Regions from separate parts of the Streptomyces sp. NPDC047081 genome, predicted to be linked through region 1. Evidence: riboswitches for the same ligand, from Rfam matches in the RefSeq annotation. Region 1 holds a riboswitch; each other region holds the start of a gene.
What was found. Region 1 has a riboswitch for thiamine pyrophosphate ahead of ABZ848_RS33870 (thiamine ABC transporter substrate-binding protein). Riboswitches for the same ligand answer to the same signal wherever they lie in the genome.
Positions count from the first base shown of each region.

Region 1 (4,443 bases):
GCCGCGGCCCTCCGCTGCCTCGCCGAGGAACTCCGGGTGGACCCGCAGGACGTCACGGTCGCGGACAGCCCGCCGTCCCTGTCCGTCGAGCAGTCGGACTCACCGTCGTACCCCGGCCTCCCGTCCCGCTACCACCTGTACACGGTCACCGCGACCGTCCACGGCCTCCCCCGCACCCCCTTCACTACGGAGGAGGCCCCCGGCCACGGTGACGCGGCGGTGCGCACGCACCACTGGGAATGGCGGTAGGAGAGGTCACCCGTGTCGATCTGCGACACTGGTACAGCCATGCCAAAGCCCGGAGAACTTACTTTCGTCGCCCCCCGCGGAGCCCAGAAGCCGCCGCGGCATCTTGCCGATCTCACGCCTGCCGAGCGCAAGGACGTCGTCGCCGGGATCGGGGAGAAGCCGTTTCGTGCCAAGCAGCTGTCGCAGCACTACTTCGCGCGGTACGCGCACGACCCCGCGGAGTGGACCGACATCCCGGCCGCGGCCCGGCCCAAGCTGCAGGAGGCGCTGCTTCCCGAGCTGATGACCGTCGTGCGGCATCTGGCGACCGACCAGGGGACCACGCGGAAGACCCTGTGGCGGCTGTTCGACGGGACGCTCGTCGAGTCCGTGCTGATGCGGTACCCGGACCGGGTGACCATGTGCATCAGCTCGCAGGCGGGCTGTGGCATGAACTGCCCCTTCTGTGCCACCGGGCAGGCGGGGCTGGACCGGAATCTGTCCACCGCCGAGATCGTCCATCAGATTGTCGACGGAATGCGGGCGCTCCGGGACGGGGAAGTGCCCGGCGGGCCCGCGCGGCTCTCCAACATCGTCTTCATGGGGATGGGCGAGCCCCTCGCCAACTACAAGCGGGTCGTCGGGGCCGTCCGCGCGCTGACCGACCCAGCCCCTGACGGCCTCGGCCTCTCGCAGCGCGGGATCACCGTCTCGACCGTCGGACTCGTCCCCGCCATCCACCGCTTCGCCGACGAGGGCTTCAAGTGCCGGCTCGCCATCTCGCTGCACGCCCCCGACGACGAGCTGCGTGACACCCTCGTCCCCGTGAACACCAGGTGGAAGGTCCGCGAGGTCCTCGACGCCGGGTTCGAGTACGTGGAGAAGAGCGGGCGGCGGCTGAGTATCGAGTACGCGCTCATTCGCGACATCAACGACCAGGCCTGGCGCGGTGACCGGCTCGGGCGGCTGCTCAAGGGCAAGCCCGTGCACGTCAATCTCATTCCGCTGAACCCGACGCCCGGCTCGAAGTGGACCGCCTCCCGGCCCGAGGACGAGAAGGCGTTCGTCGAGGCCATCGCCGCGCACGGCGTTCCGGTGACCATCCGGGACACCCGCGGTCAGGAGATCGACGGGGCGTGTGGACAGCTCGCCGCCACCGAGCGGTAGTCTGACGTTCGTACGTACATCTTCATATCTGGCATTCGTATCCGACAGGGGAGCGCCACAGCGCTGAGAGTGCGGCAATCGGGCCGCAGACCCTCTGAACCTCGCCCAGGTCATTCTGGGTAGGAAGTTCGGTCATCACCGTGAACACCAAGAAGTACTGGGCTGCCGTCGTGGGCCTCGGCCTGGTCACGCTGTCCGCGTGCGGGTCCTCGTCCGGCGACGAGGGCTCCTCCTCCAAGACCGTCACGCTGGTCAGCCACGACTCCTGGGCCGTCTCCAAGAGCGTCCTCGCGGACTTCGAGAAGCAGTCCGGCTACAAGGTCCGGGTCCTCAAGGACGGCGACGCCGGACAGGCCGTCAACAAGGCCATCCTCACCAAGGACAACCCGCAGGGCGACGTCTTCTTCGGCGTCGACAACACCCTGCTCTCCCGGGCACTCGACAACGGGCTCTTCCAGTCGTACGAGGCGAAGGGCGCGGGCGAGATCAAGTCCGAGTTCCGCGTCGACCAGGACAAGCACCGGGTCACGCCCATCGACTCCGGCGACATCTGCGTCAACTACGACAAGGCGTACTTCAGCGCGCACAAGCTGACCCCGCCCCAGTCGTTCGACGATCTCGTCAAGCCCGAGTACAAGAACCTCCTCGTCACCGAGAACGCCTCCACCTCCTCGCCCGGCCTCGGCTTCCTGCTCGGCACCGCCGCGAAGTACGGGGACGACGGCTGGCAGGACTACTGGAAGAAGCTCAAGGCCAACGGCGTGAAGGTCGTCGACGGCTGGGAGCAGGCCTACAACGAGGAGTTCTCCGGGTCCGCCGGCGGCAAGAAGGCCAAGGCCGACCGGCCGCTCGTCGTCTCCTACGCCTCCTCCCCGCCCGCCGAGGTCATCTACGGCGACCCGAAACCGAAGACCGCGCCGACCGGGGTGTCGTACGGGACCTGCTTCCGGCAGATCGAGTACGCGGGACTGCTCAGCAACGCCCAGAACACCAAGGGCGGCAAGGCCTTCATCGACTTCCTGGTCGGCAAGGAGTTCCAGGAGGACATGCCGCTGAACATGTTCGTCTACCCGGTGCGGGAGGGCGCGACGGTCCCGGCGGAGTTCGAGAAGTACGGCAAGCCGGCCACCGACCCCGAGACGATGGCGCCCGACAAGATCGCCGACAACCGTGACCAGTGGGTCAAGTCGTGGACGTCACTCGTACTGAAGTAGCACGACCGCCGAAGGCGAACGGCGGGAGCGCGGCACGGCTCGGGCTCATGGCCCTGCCCGTCGCGTTCTTCGCCGTCTTCTTCGCCTGGCCCGTCGCGGCCATCGTGGCGCGCGGGCTGAAGGTCGACGGGGCCTGGCAGTTCGGGCGGATCCTCGATGTCGTCGCCCAGGACGACATCCGGCACGTGCTCTGGTTCACCACCTGGCAGGCGCTCGCCTCCACCGCGCTCACGCTGCTGATCGCGCTCCCCGGCGCATACGTCTTCGCGCGCTTCGACTTCCCGGGCAAGCAGGTGCTGCGGGCCGTCGTCACCGTCCCGTTCGTGCTGCCGACCGTCGTCGTCGGTACGGCGTTCCTGGCGCTCCTCGGGCGCGGGGGACTGCTCGACGAGCTGTGGGGCGTACGGCTGGACACCACCGTCTGGGCCATCCTGCTGGCGCACGTCTTCTTCAACTACGCGGTCGTCGTACGGACCGTCGGCGGCCTGTGGGCCCAGCTCGACCCGCGGCAGGAGGAAGCCGCGCGGATGCTGGGAGCCTCGCCCCTGAAGGCCTGGCGCAAGGTCACGCTCCCGGCCCTCGCGCCCGCCGTGGCCGCCGCCGCGCTCATGGTCTTCCTCTTCACCTTCACCTCCTTCGGCGTGGTCCAGATCCTCGGCGGGCCGACCTTCTCCACGCTCGAAGTCGAGATCTACCGGCAGACCTCCGAGATCTTCGACCTCTCCACGGCCGCCGTCCTCACCATCGTCCAGTTCGCGGCGGTGGGCGCGATCCTCGCCGTGCACGCGTGGACGGTACGGCGGCGGGAGACCGCCCTGCGCCTGGTGGACGCGGGCACGACGGCCCGACGGCCGCGCGGGACCGGGCAGTGGGCGCTGCTCGCCGGAGTCCTGGCCACCGTCGCCGTACTGCTCCTGCTGCCGCTCGCCGTGCTCGTCCAACGCTCCCTGGACGCCCCCGACTTCGGCTACTACCGCGCGCTGACCCACGAGGACGGCGGCACCTTCCTCGTCCCGCCGATCCAGGCGATCGGCAACTCGCTCCAGTACGCCCTCGCCGCCACCGCCATCGCCGTGCTGATCGGCGCTCTCGCCGCCGCGGCCCTCGCGCGCCGGGACGCCGGGCGGCTGGTGCGTGGCTTCGACGCGCTGCTGATGCTGCCGCTGGGCGTCTCCGCGGTGACCGTCGGCTTCGGGTTCCTGATCGCCCTCGACGAGCCGCCGCTGGACCTGAGGTCCTCCTGGATCCTGGTGCCGCTCGCGCAGGCGCTGGTGGGCGTCCCCTTCGTCGTACGGACCATGCTGCCCGTGCTGCGGGCCGTGGACGGACGGCTGAGGGAGGCCGCGGCCGTCCTCGGGGCCTCGCCGTGGCGGGTGTGGCGGGAGGTCGATCTGCCGATGGTGCGGCGGGCGCTGCTGGTCGCGGCGGGGTTCGCGTTCGCGGTGTCGCTGGGGGAGTTCGGGGCGACCGTGTTCATCGCGCGGCCCGACAACCCGACGCTGCCGGTCGCCGTGGCCCGGCTGCTCGGCCGGCCCGGTGACCTCAACTACGGCCAGGCGATGGCCCTTTCGACGATTCTGATGGTGGTGTGCGCGGTGGCGCTGCTGGTCCTTGAGCGGCTCCGTACCGACCGGACCGGGGAGTTCTAGATGCTGCTGAGCCTTGAGGACGCCACCGTCCGCTTCGGCGGGCGGGCCGTGCTCGACGCCGTCGGCCTCGATGTCGCCGAGCACGAGGTGGTGTGCGTGCTCGGGCCGAGCGGCAGCGGCAAGTCGACGCTGCTGCGGGCGGTGGCGGGGCTCCAACCCCTGTCCGCGGGGCGGGTGTTGCTCGA
Region 1 is NZ_JBEYUY010000022.1:93,773-98,215, forward strand. Features, by position in the region: gene ABZ848_RS33860 (NUDIX hydrolase) at 1-249, shown strand, start outside; gene rlmN (23S rRNA (adenine(2503)-C(2))-methyltransferase RlmN) at 289-1,395, shown strand; TPP riboswitch at 1,432-1,539, shown strand; gene ABZ848_RS33870 (thiamine ABC transporter substrate-binding protein) at 1,536-2,609, shown strand; gene ABZ848_RS33875 (iron ABC transporter permease) at 2,657-4,258, shown strand; gene ABZ848_RS33880 (ABC transporter ATP-binding protein) at 4,259-4,443, shown strand, end outside.

Region 2 (4,443 bases), on a different contig from region 1:
CGCGAGGAGCCGGCCGTGCCGGGCACAGGCCTCGGCGAAGACCTGGAGGTGCTCCAGCTCCTCGGCGGCCTCCATACCCTTCTCGCGCAGCTGCACGATGTCGACACCGCCCGCCAGGACGGCGTCCAGGAACTCGGGCAGGTCGCCCTGGGCCCGACGGGCGTCCGTGCACAGGTAGACGCGGGCGTCGGCGAGCTCGGCGCGTGCGGTGTCGGGCATACGAGGGTCCCCCTGGGTGTCGTTCGATGTCGGCGGCGTACGGGCCGCGGGCCGCACTGAAGCACGGCCGTGGCCTGCGCGGACTGGGCTGCGCGGACCCCGGCCCGTACGCCGGACGGTTGTTCGGATGAGCTCGCTCGGATCAGACGGCGAGCGCCTGGGCCCGGCGCTTCACCTCCGTGCCGCGATTCTCGCTGAGGGCCTGTGCCGGGGTGCCCGGCAGGCTCTCGTCCGGGGTGAAGAGCCACTCCAGCATCTCTTCGTCGGTGAAGCCGTCGTCCCGCAGGAGCGTCAGGGTCCCGGACAGGCCCTTGACGACCTTCTGCTCAGCCCCGTCGATGAAGGCGGCGGGGACGTGCAGCGCGCGGTTCTCACCACGGCGTACGGCGATGAGCTGGCCCTCCTTGACCAGCTGCCGCACACGCGTCACCTCGACGTCCAGCATCTCTGCGATGTCGGGGAGGGTGAGCCAGGCGGGGACGAGAGCATCGATCTTTGCGTCAATCTCGGTCACGACAACAAGCCTGCCATCCCGGACTGACAGTCGGAAGCCAGACCCGTCCGACCTGGGGTTCCGGGTCAGGCCGTGGCCGCTTTCAATGGTTTCGCCGGATCCGAAAGCAGCTCCGGGTCCATGACCGTGCCCGCCTCGATCAGCCGCCTCCCCTGCGCCAGGTCCCGCGGCCGGCCCACCGCCAGCAGGGCGATCAGGCGGTTCTCGCGCAGCCAGCACACCGACCAGGCCGGGCCGGCCGGGTCGCCGCGCCACAGGGTCGTGTCGGCGGAGGTGTGGTGGCCGGCGTACTGGACGAAGCGGCCGAACTGCTCGGACCAGAAGTACGGAACCGGGTCGTAGACCGCCGGGGGCTCCCCGGTGGCCTCGCCGATGATGTTCGCGGCGACCGTGCGCGGGCCCTGGAGGGCGTTGTCCCAGTGGTGGACCAGCAGCCGCTCGCCGTAGCGCCCGGACGGGAAGGACGCGCAGTCGCCGACGGCGTAGACGTCCGGTGCCGAGGTGCGCAGGTGGACGTCGGCGACGACCTCGCGCTGCGCGCCGAGCTCGATGCCGGAGCCGGTGAGCCAGGCGGTGGCGGGGCGGGCGCCGATGCCGACGACGACCGCGCCCGCGGGCACGCGCGTGTGGTCGTCGAGGACGACCGCGCCGGGCTCGATGCGCGCCACGCGCGCGTGCGTACGCAGTACGGCGCCCGCGTCGCCGTACCAGCCGGCCATCCGCGTGGCCACCTCGGCGGGCAGCGCGCCCGCGAGCGGCCGGTCGGCGGCCTCGACGACGGTGACCGCGCAGCCCGCCTCGCGCGCGGCGGTGGCGAACTCGGCGCCGATCCAGCCCGCGCCGACGACCACGATGTCGTGCTGCCGCGCGAGCACGGGCCGCAGCCGCTCGGCGTCGTCCAGGGTGCGCAGCAGATGCACGCCGGGCACGCCCTCGGTGCCCGGCAGCATGATCGGTTCGGCGCCGGTGGCGAGCACCAGGACGTCGTACGGCACCGGGCCCGTCTCGGTGTCCAGCTCGTGCTCGCCGGGGCGCACGCCCAGCGCCTCGCGGCCGAGGCTGAGCTCGATGCCGAGGGCCTCGAAGTCGACGTCGAAGGCGGAGCCCTCGGCCTTGCCGAGCAGCACGGCCTTGGACAGCGGCGGCCGGTCGTACGGCTGATGGGGCTCTGCGCCGATCAGGGTGACGGTGCCGGTGAATCCCTGCTCGCGCAGGGCGACGGCGGTCTGGACGCCGGCCATGCCCGCGCCGACCACGACCACCCTCCGCTGCGACTTCGTCGTCTGCTCGCTCACCTGATCACCATAGTCAACTGACAATTTGTCAGTCAGCGGTCGTGCTCACTCAGTGACCTGCTCCACAACGCTCGTGCCGCTGCCGGGCTGCGACTCCCACTCCCAGGTCTCCTCAAGCCGCACGCGCCCGTCCGGCAACTCCACCACCGTGGACACACAGTGGCCGGAAGAGGTCGTCCCGTCCCGCTTGAGCTGCACGTACCGGAAGTCCAGCCGGTCACCCGACCGAGTGCCCACGAGATGTCCGCGCACGACGTCGCCGCCCGCGTACTCGGCCCAGATCTCGCTGTCCTTCTCGTGGTAGGCGAACCGGGTACGGGTACCCACCTGACCTGGGGCCTGGTCGGCGACGGGCGCGAGGACGAGGCCGTCCAGCGAGCGGGGCATGGCGGGAGGCTCCCTTACCGAGGCTTGGCGGGTCGGGCTAGGGTGGCCAACGTACAAGCACTCGCGGGAGCCCGGACGCACCGGGCTGAGAGGGAGGCTGGCGGCCTCCGACCGTACGAACCTGATCCGGGTCATGCCGGCGAAGGGAGGGGCTGGACGCCCATGTCGTCACGTACGTCAGACGTCCTCGTCATCGGGGGCGGAATCATCGGCCTGGTCACGGCCTGGCGTGCCGCGCAGCGCGGGTTCGCCACGGCCGTGGTGGACCCCGAGCCGGGCGGCGGGGCCGCCCAGGTGGCCGCCGGGATGCTGGCCGCCGTAACCGAGCTGCACTACGGCGAGCAGACTCTGCTCGGCCTCAATCTGGCCTCGGCCCGCCGGTATCCGGACTTCGCGGCCGAGCTCTCCGACGTCACCGGCCACGACCTCGGCTACCGCCGCTGCGGCACACTCGCCGTCGCCCTGGACGCGGACGACCGCGCCCATCTGCGCGAACTGCACGCCCTGCAGCAGCAGTCGGGGCTGGAGTCCGAGTGGCTGTCCGGGCGCGACTGCCGGCGCCTGGAGCCGATGCTCGCGCCGGGCGTGCGCGGGGGGCTCAGGGTCGACGGCGACCACCAGATCGACCCGCGACGGCTCGCACGCGCGCTGGTGGCCGCGTGCGAGCACGCGGGCGTGGTCTTCCACCGCACCTGGGCCGAGCGCTTCGACGTCGTACGGGAGCGCGCTTCCGGGATCACCACGACCGACGGCACCGCGCTGGGCGCGGGCCAGGTGGTCCTGGCGGCCGGCAGCCTCAGCGGGCGGCTGCCGGGCGTCCCGGACGACGTACTGCCGCCCGTACGGCCGGTGAAGGGCCAGGTGTTGCGGCTGACCGTGCCGAAGCGGTACGCGCCGTTCCTGAGCCGTACCGTGCGCGCGGTGGTGCGCGGCAGCAGCGTCTACCTGGTGCCGCGCGAGAACGGCGAGCTGGTGGTCGGCGCGACCAGCGAGGAGCTCGGCTGGGACACCACGGTGACCGCGGGCGGCGTCTACGAGCTGCTGCGCGACGCGCACGAGCTGGTCCCCGGCATCACCGAGCTGCCGCTCACGGAGACCCGCGCGGGTCTGCGCCCCGGCTCCCCCGACAACGCCCCGCTGCTCGGCCCGACGCAGCTCCCCGGGCTCCTGCTGGCCACCGGCCACTACCGCAACGGCGTGCTGCTGACGCCCGTGACCGGCGACGCCATGGCGCATGTCCTGGCCACCGGTGAACTCCCGGACGAGGCCCGCCCGTTCACGCCGAAGCGCTTCGCGCGCGTGGAGCAGCCCGCATGAACATCTCCGTCAACGGAGAGCCCCGCCGGTTCGCCCCCGGCACGGCTCTCGACACCGTCGTACGCACGCTCACCCCGGCTCCGTCCGGAGTGGCCGCCGCCCTGAACGAGACCGTCGTCCCGCGCGCGCAGTGGCCGTCGACGCCCCTGTCCGACGGGGACCGCGTCGAGGTCCTCACCGCCGTCCAAGGAGGCTGACCCATGGCCGACGACCCCCTTGTCATCGGCGGTACGTCCTTCACGTCCCGCCTGATCATGGGCACCGGCGGTGCCCCCAGCCTCGACGTCCTGGAGCGGGCCCTGGTGGCCTCCGGCACGGAGCTGACCACGGTCGCGATGCGCCGCGTGGACCCCTCGGTGCACGGCTCCGTCCTGTCCGTGCTGCGGAAGCTCGGCATCCAGGTGCTGCCGAACACCGCCGGCTGCTTCACGGCCGGGGAGGCCGTCCTCACCGCCCGTCTCGCGCGCGAGGCCCTCGGCACCGACCTCATCAAGGTCGAGGTCATCGCCGACGAACGCACCCTGCTGCCCGACCCGATCGAGCTGCTCGATGCGGCCGAGACCCTGGTCGACGACGGCTTCACCGTGCTGCCGTACACCAACGACGACCCGGTCCTCGCCCGCAGGCTGGAGGACGTCGGCTGCGCGGCGATCATGCCGCTGGGCTCGCCGATCGGCTCCGGGCTCGGCATCCGCAACCCGCACAACTTCC
Region 2 is NZ_JBEYUY010000032.1:18,840-23,282, forward strand. Features, by position in the region: gene thiE (thiamine phosphate synthase) at 1-219, opposite strand, end outside; gene ABZ848_RS40695 (Rv2175c family DNA-binding protein) at 362-733, opposite strand; gene ABZ848_RS40700 (FAD-dependent oxidoreductase) at 799-2,028, opposite strand; gene ABZ848_RS40705 (hypothetical protein) at 2,074-2,415, opposite strand; TPP riboswitch at 2,469-2,580, shown strand; gene thiO (glycine oxidase ThiO) at 2,578-3,732, shown strand; gene thiS (sulfur carrier protein ThiS) at 3,729-3,929, shown strand; gene ABZ848_RS40720 (thiazole synthase) at 3,933-4,443, shown strand, end outside.
Region 2: another riboswitch for thiamine pyrophosphate. It lies ahead of thiO (glycine oxidase ThiO); the one in region 1 lies ahead of ABZ848_RS33870 (thiamine ABC transporter substrate-binding protein).

Region 3 (4,443 bases), on a different contig from region 1:
CGGCGGGCGGCGTCGGCCATGTCGCTGTGCAGCTGGCCAAGGAGCTGGGCGCGCACGTCATCGGCACAGCACGAGCCGCCAACCACGACCGCCTGCGCGAACTGGGCGCCGACGAGCTGATCGACCACACCACCGCCGACTTCGAAACCGCCGTGGCCCCGGTGGACGTGGTCCTCGACCTGGTCGGCGGCTCCTACGGCCCGCGCTCCCTGGACGTACTGCGACCGGGCGGCCTTCTCATCGGCGCCGCGATCGACCCCGGCACGGACGAGGAACAGGCCGCGGCGCGCGGGCTGCGCTACACCTGGGTCACCGCCGAGCCCTCCGGTGACCTGCTGCAACAGGTCACCGAACGCATCGAATCCGGCCGACTGCGTGTCCAGGTCCAGCGGACCTACCCCCTGGCCGAGGCATCCGAGGCCCACCGAGCCATCGAGGCCAAGCGCACCACAGGCAAGATCGTCCTCGTCCCTTGACGATTCCACCGGTGGTGCCTGCTCAGGCCTCGACCTCCGGACGTCAGTCCGCGATCGGCAGATACACCCGGTTCCCGCTCGCCGCGAACTCCTTCGACTTCAACGCCATGCCCTCCTCGATCTCCACCCGACTGCCGCCGTGCTCGCGGCGGATGTCCTGGGAGATCTTCATCGAGCAGAACTTCGGCCCGCACATCGAGCAGAAGTGGGCGGTCTTGGCGGGCTCCGCCGGAAGCGTCTCGTCGTGGAACTCCCGTGCCGTGTCCGGGTCGAGGGCCAGGTTGAACTGGTCCTCCCACCGGAACTCGAAGCGGGCGTCGGACAGGGCGTCGTCCCAGTCCTGCGCCCCGGGGTGGCCCTTGGCGAGGTCGGCCGCATGGGCGGCGATCTTGTAGGTGATGACGCCGGTCTTGACGTCGTCCCGGTTGGGCAGGCCCAGGTGCTCCTTGGGCGTGACGTAGCAGAGCATCGCCGTGCCCCACCAGGCGATCATCGCGGCACCGATGCCGGAGGTGATGTGGTCGTACGCCGGCGCGACGTCCGTCGTCAGCGGGCCGAGCGTATAGAACGGAGCTTCATCACAGATCTCCTGCTGAAGGTCGATGTTCTCCTTGATCTTGTGCATCGGGACATGTCCCGGGCCCTCGATCATGGTCTGTACGTTGAAACGCTTGGCGATCGTGTTGAGTTCCCCCAGCGTGCGCAACTCCGCGAACTGCGCCTCGTCGTTGGCGTCCGCGATCGAGCCGGGCCTGAGGCCGTCGCCGAGCGAGTACGTGACGTCGTAGGCGGCGAGGATCTCGCAGAGCTCCTCGAAGTTCTCGTACAGGAACGATTCCTTGTGGTGCGCGAGGCACCACGCGGCCATGATCGAGCCACCGCGCGAGACGATGCCGGTCTTGCGGTTCGCGGTGAGCGGTACGTACGGCAGGCGCACGCCCGCGTGGACGGTCATGTAGTCCACGCCCTGCTCGGCCTGTTCGATGACCGTGTCCTTGTAGATCTCCCAGGTCAGCTCCTCGGCGCGGCCGTCGACCTTCTCCAGCGCCTGGTAGAGCGGGACGGTGCCGATGGGGACGGGGGAGTTGCGCAGCACCCATTCGCGGGTGGTGTGGATGTTGCGGCCGGTGGACAGGTCCATGACCGTGTCGGCGCCCCAGCGGGTCGCCCAGGTCATCTTCTCGACCTCCTCCTCGATGGAGGAGGTGACCGCGGAGTTGCCGATGTTGGCGTTGACCTTCACCAGGAACCGCTTGCCGATGATCATCGGCTCGATCTCCGGGTGGTTGACGTTGGCCGGCAGCACCGCGCGTCCGGCCGCGATCTCCTCGCGGACGACCTCGGGGGACACGTTCTCCCGGATGGCCACGTACTCCATCTCGGGCGTGACCTCGCCCCGGCGTGCGTACGCCAGTTGCGTGACCGCCCTGCCGTCACGGCTGCGGCGCGGCTGCCGCGGACGCCCCGGGAAGACGGCGTCGAGGTTGCGCAGGCCACCGCGCGGCGCGGTGTGCTTGATCCCGTCGTCCTCGGGGCGGACGGGCCGGCCCGCGTACTCCTCGGTGTCGCCGCGGCCGATGATCCAGTTCTCCCGCAGCGGGGCGAGCCCCCTGCGGACGTCCGTGTCGGTGAGCGGATCGGTGTACGGGCCAGAGGTGTCGTACAGCGTGACCGACTGCCCGTTGGTGAGGTGCACCTGACGGACCGGCACCCGCAGATCGGGGCGCGAGCCCTCGACGTATGCCTTGTGCCAGCCGATGGACTTCCCGGCCTCCTGGGCCTGTTCGCCCTGGGACCGTTCATCCTGGGGCTTTTCCCCCCGAATGAGCTGTTCGTCCTGGCTGGAGGCAGGCGTGCGTGCGTCCTTGATGGTCATGAGACCTACTCCCTACGCCGGCATTACCCGGTAACAGGTTCGGCGGTCGACGCAGCGATTTCCGTCTGTCGATGCCTCGTGGCGAACATCACTCGACTTCGGTGATGTTCCACGTGAAACATCGCTGGGACGGAGGTCAGCGCCCTCTCAGCCCGGTGCTCCGAGCTCCCGCGTGTGCAAAGGTGCCTCCACGCTAGCGTCAATTCGGGCGCGGTGAACAGGGGGCCCCTGTCGTTCTTGCGATGATCGGGCGGTGACCACGACACATCAGCCCCCGGAGCCACCGCACATCCACGGGTCGGGGCACGACCGTGGACACGACCACGGGTCGGGGCACGACCACGGTCGCGGACACGGGCATGGATCGGGCGGCGAGCAGGGCCACGGATCAGGTGGCGGACACGGCCACAGTCACAGCCATGGCCCGGCCGCCCCTGTCTCCAAGCACCTGCGCAAGGTCATCGCGGCGATCCTCATCCCGTTCGCCGCGGCCGTAGTGGTGGGCCTCGCGGTGCTGTGGCCCGGCGGCGCACCGGCTCACGAGCGCACCGGCGTGGGCTTCGACCGGCAGACCCAGCAGGCGACCGTCACCAAGGTCGTGAGCGTGAGCTGCAAGTCGGTGAACGCCTCCAGCGGGTCCTCGACCGGTGACACCTCCACCACCGGAAACTCCTCCGCGAAGCAGGAGGAGAACGGCACCTGCAAGAAGGCGACGATCCGCGTCGACTCGGGCAAGGACAAGGGCCGTACGTTCACCGAGATCGTGCAGCCGGACCAGTCACGGCAGTTGCACGAGGGCGAGAAGGTCGTGGTCGCCTACGAGCCCTCGGCGCCCAAGGACCTGCAGTACTCGGTGACCGACGTGAACCGCCGGTTCCCGATGGCCCTGCTCGCCGGTATCTTCGCGCTCGCCGTCGTGGTGGTGGGGCGACTGCGGGGCATCATGGCGCTGGTGGCGCTGGCCATCAGCTTCCTGATCCTGAACTTCTTCATCCTGCCCGCGATCCTGCAGGGCTCGAACCCGCTGCTCGTGGCGGTGATCGGGTCGAGCGCCATCATGCTGATCGCCCTCTACATCTGCCACGGGCTGTCGGCCCGTACGTCCGTAGCCGTGCTCGGCACCCTGATCTCGCTGATACTGATCGGCATCCTCGGCTCGGAGTTCATCGACTGGGCGGCCCTCACCGGCAACACCGACGACAACACCGGCCTGATCCACGGCCTGTATCCGTCGATCGACATGAGCGGTCTGCTGCTCGCGGGCGTCATCATCGGCTCGCTCGGTGTCCTGGACGACGTGACGGTCACGCAGACCTCCGCCGTCTGGGAGTTGCACGAGGCGAACCCGGCGATGGGCTGGCGCGGGCTGTACCGCGCGGGCATCCGGATCGGCCGCGACCACATCGCGTCCGTGGTCAACACGCTGGTCCTCGCCTACGCGGGCGCCGCGCTGCCGCTGCTGCTGCTCTTCTCCATCGCCCAGAGCAGTGTCGGCACGGTCGCCAACAGCGAGCTGGTCGCCGAGGAGATCGTGCGCACACTGGTCGGCTCGATCGGCCTGGTCGCCTCGGTACCGGTCACCACCCTGCTCGCGGCCCTGGTGGTCGCGGCCGACCGCCCTGAACCGGGTGCGGTACCGACGACGGCAACGGCGGGCACAGCACCGGCGGCACCGGCACGCGGGGGGAGGGGCCGGCGCCGTAAGCGGTGAAGCGGGGAGGGCCGATGCGGTGAGCGCTGAGACGGGAGGGCCGATTCCGGTCCGCTGCCGATTCCGGTCCGCTGCCGATTCCGGCCCACTGCAGTCTCCGACCCGCTTCCGACTCTGGCCCGCTTCCAAAGCCCGCCCGCAGCCAGCTCCGGTCCGCTGCCGCCTCCGGCCCACCTCCGACTCGGACCCGCTCCCGACTCCCGCCCACTGCCGCAGAAGCGTTCCTGCACCTCTTCAGCCGACTCGCGACCCCGCGCCCATGCGTTCCCTCAGCCTCGTGCCGAAGCGTTCCTTCGGCCTCATCGCCCGCTTCAGCCCGCGCTCTGTTCCTCCGCCAGGATGCGGTCCAGCGCCTCGTCGAGATGGGCGTCGAAGTCCGC
Region 3 is NZ_JBEYUY010000012.1:65,777-70,219, reverse strand. Features, by position in the region: gene ABZ848_RS23645 (NADP-dependent oxidoreductase) at 1-476, shown strand, start outside; gene thiC (phosphomethylpyrimidine synthase ThiC) at 520-2,352, opposite strand; TPP riboswitch at 2,345-2,534, opposite strand; gene ABZ848_RS23635 (YibE/F family protein) at 2,606-4,063, shown strand; gene ABZ848_RS23630 (SsgA family sporulation/cell division regulator) at 4,375-4,443, opposite strand, start outside.
Region 3: another riboswitch for thiamine pyrophosphate. It lies ahead of thiC (phosphomethylpyrimidine synthase ThiC); the one in region 1 lies ahead of ABZ848_RS33870 (thiamine ABC transporter substrate-binding protein).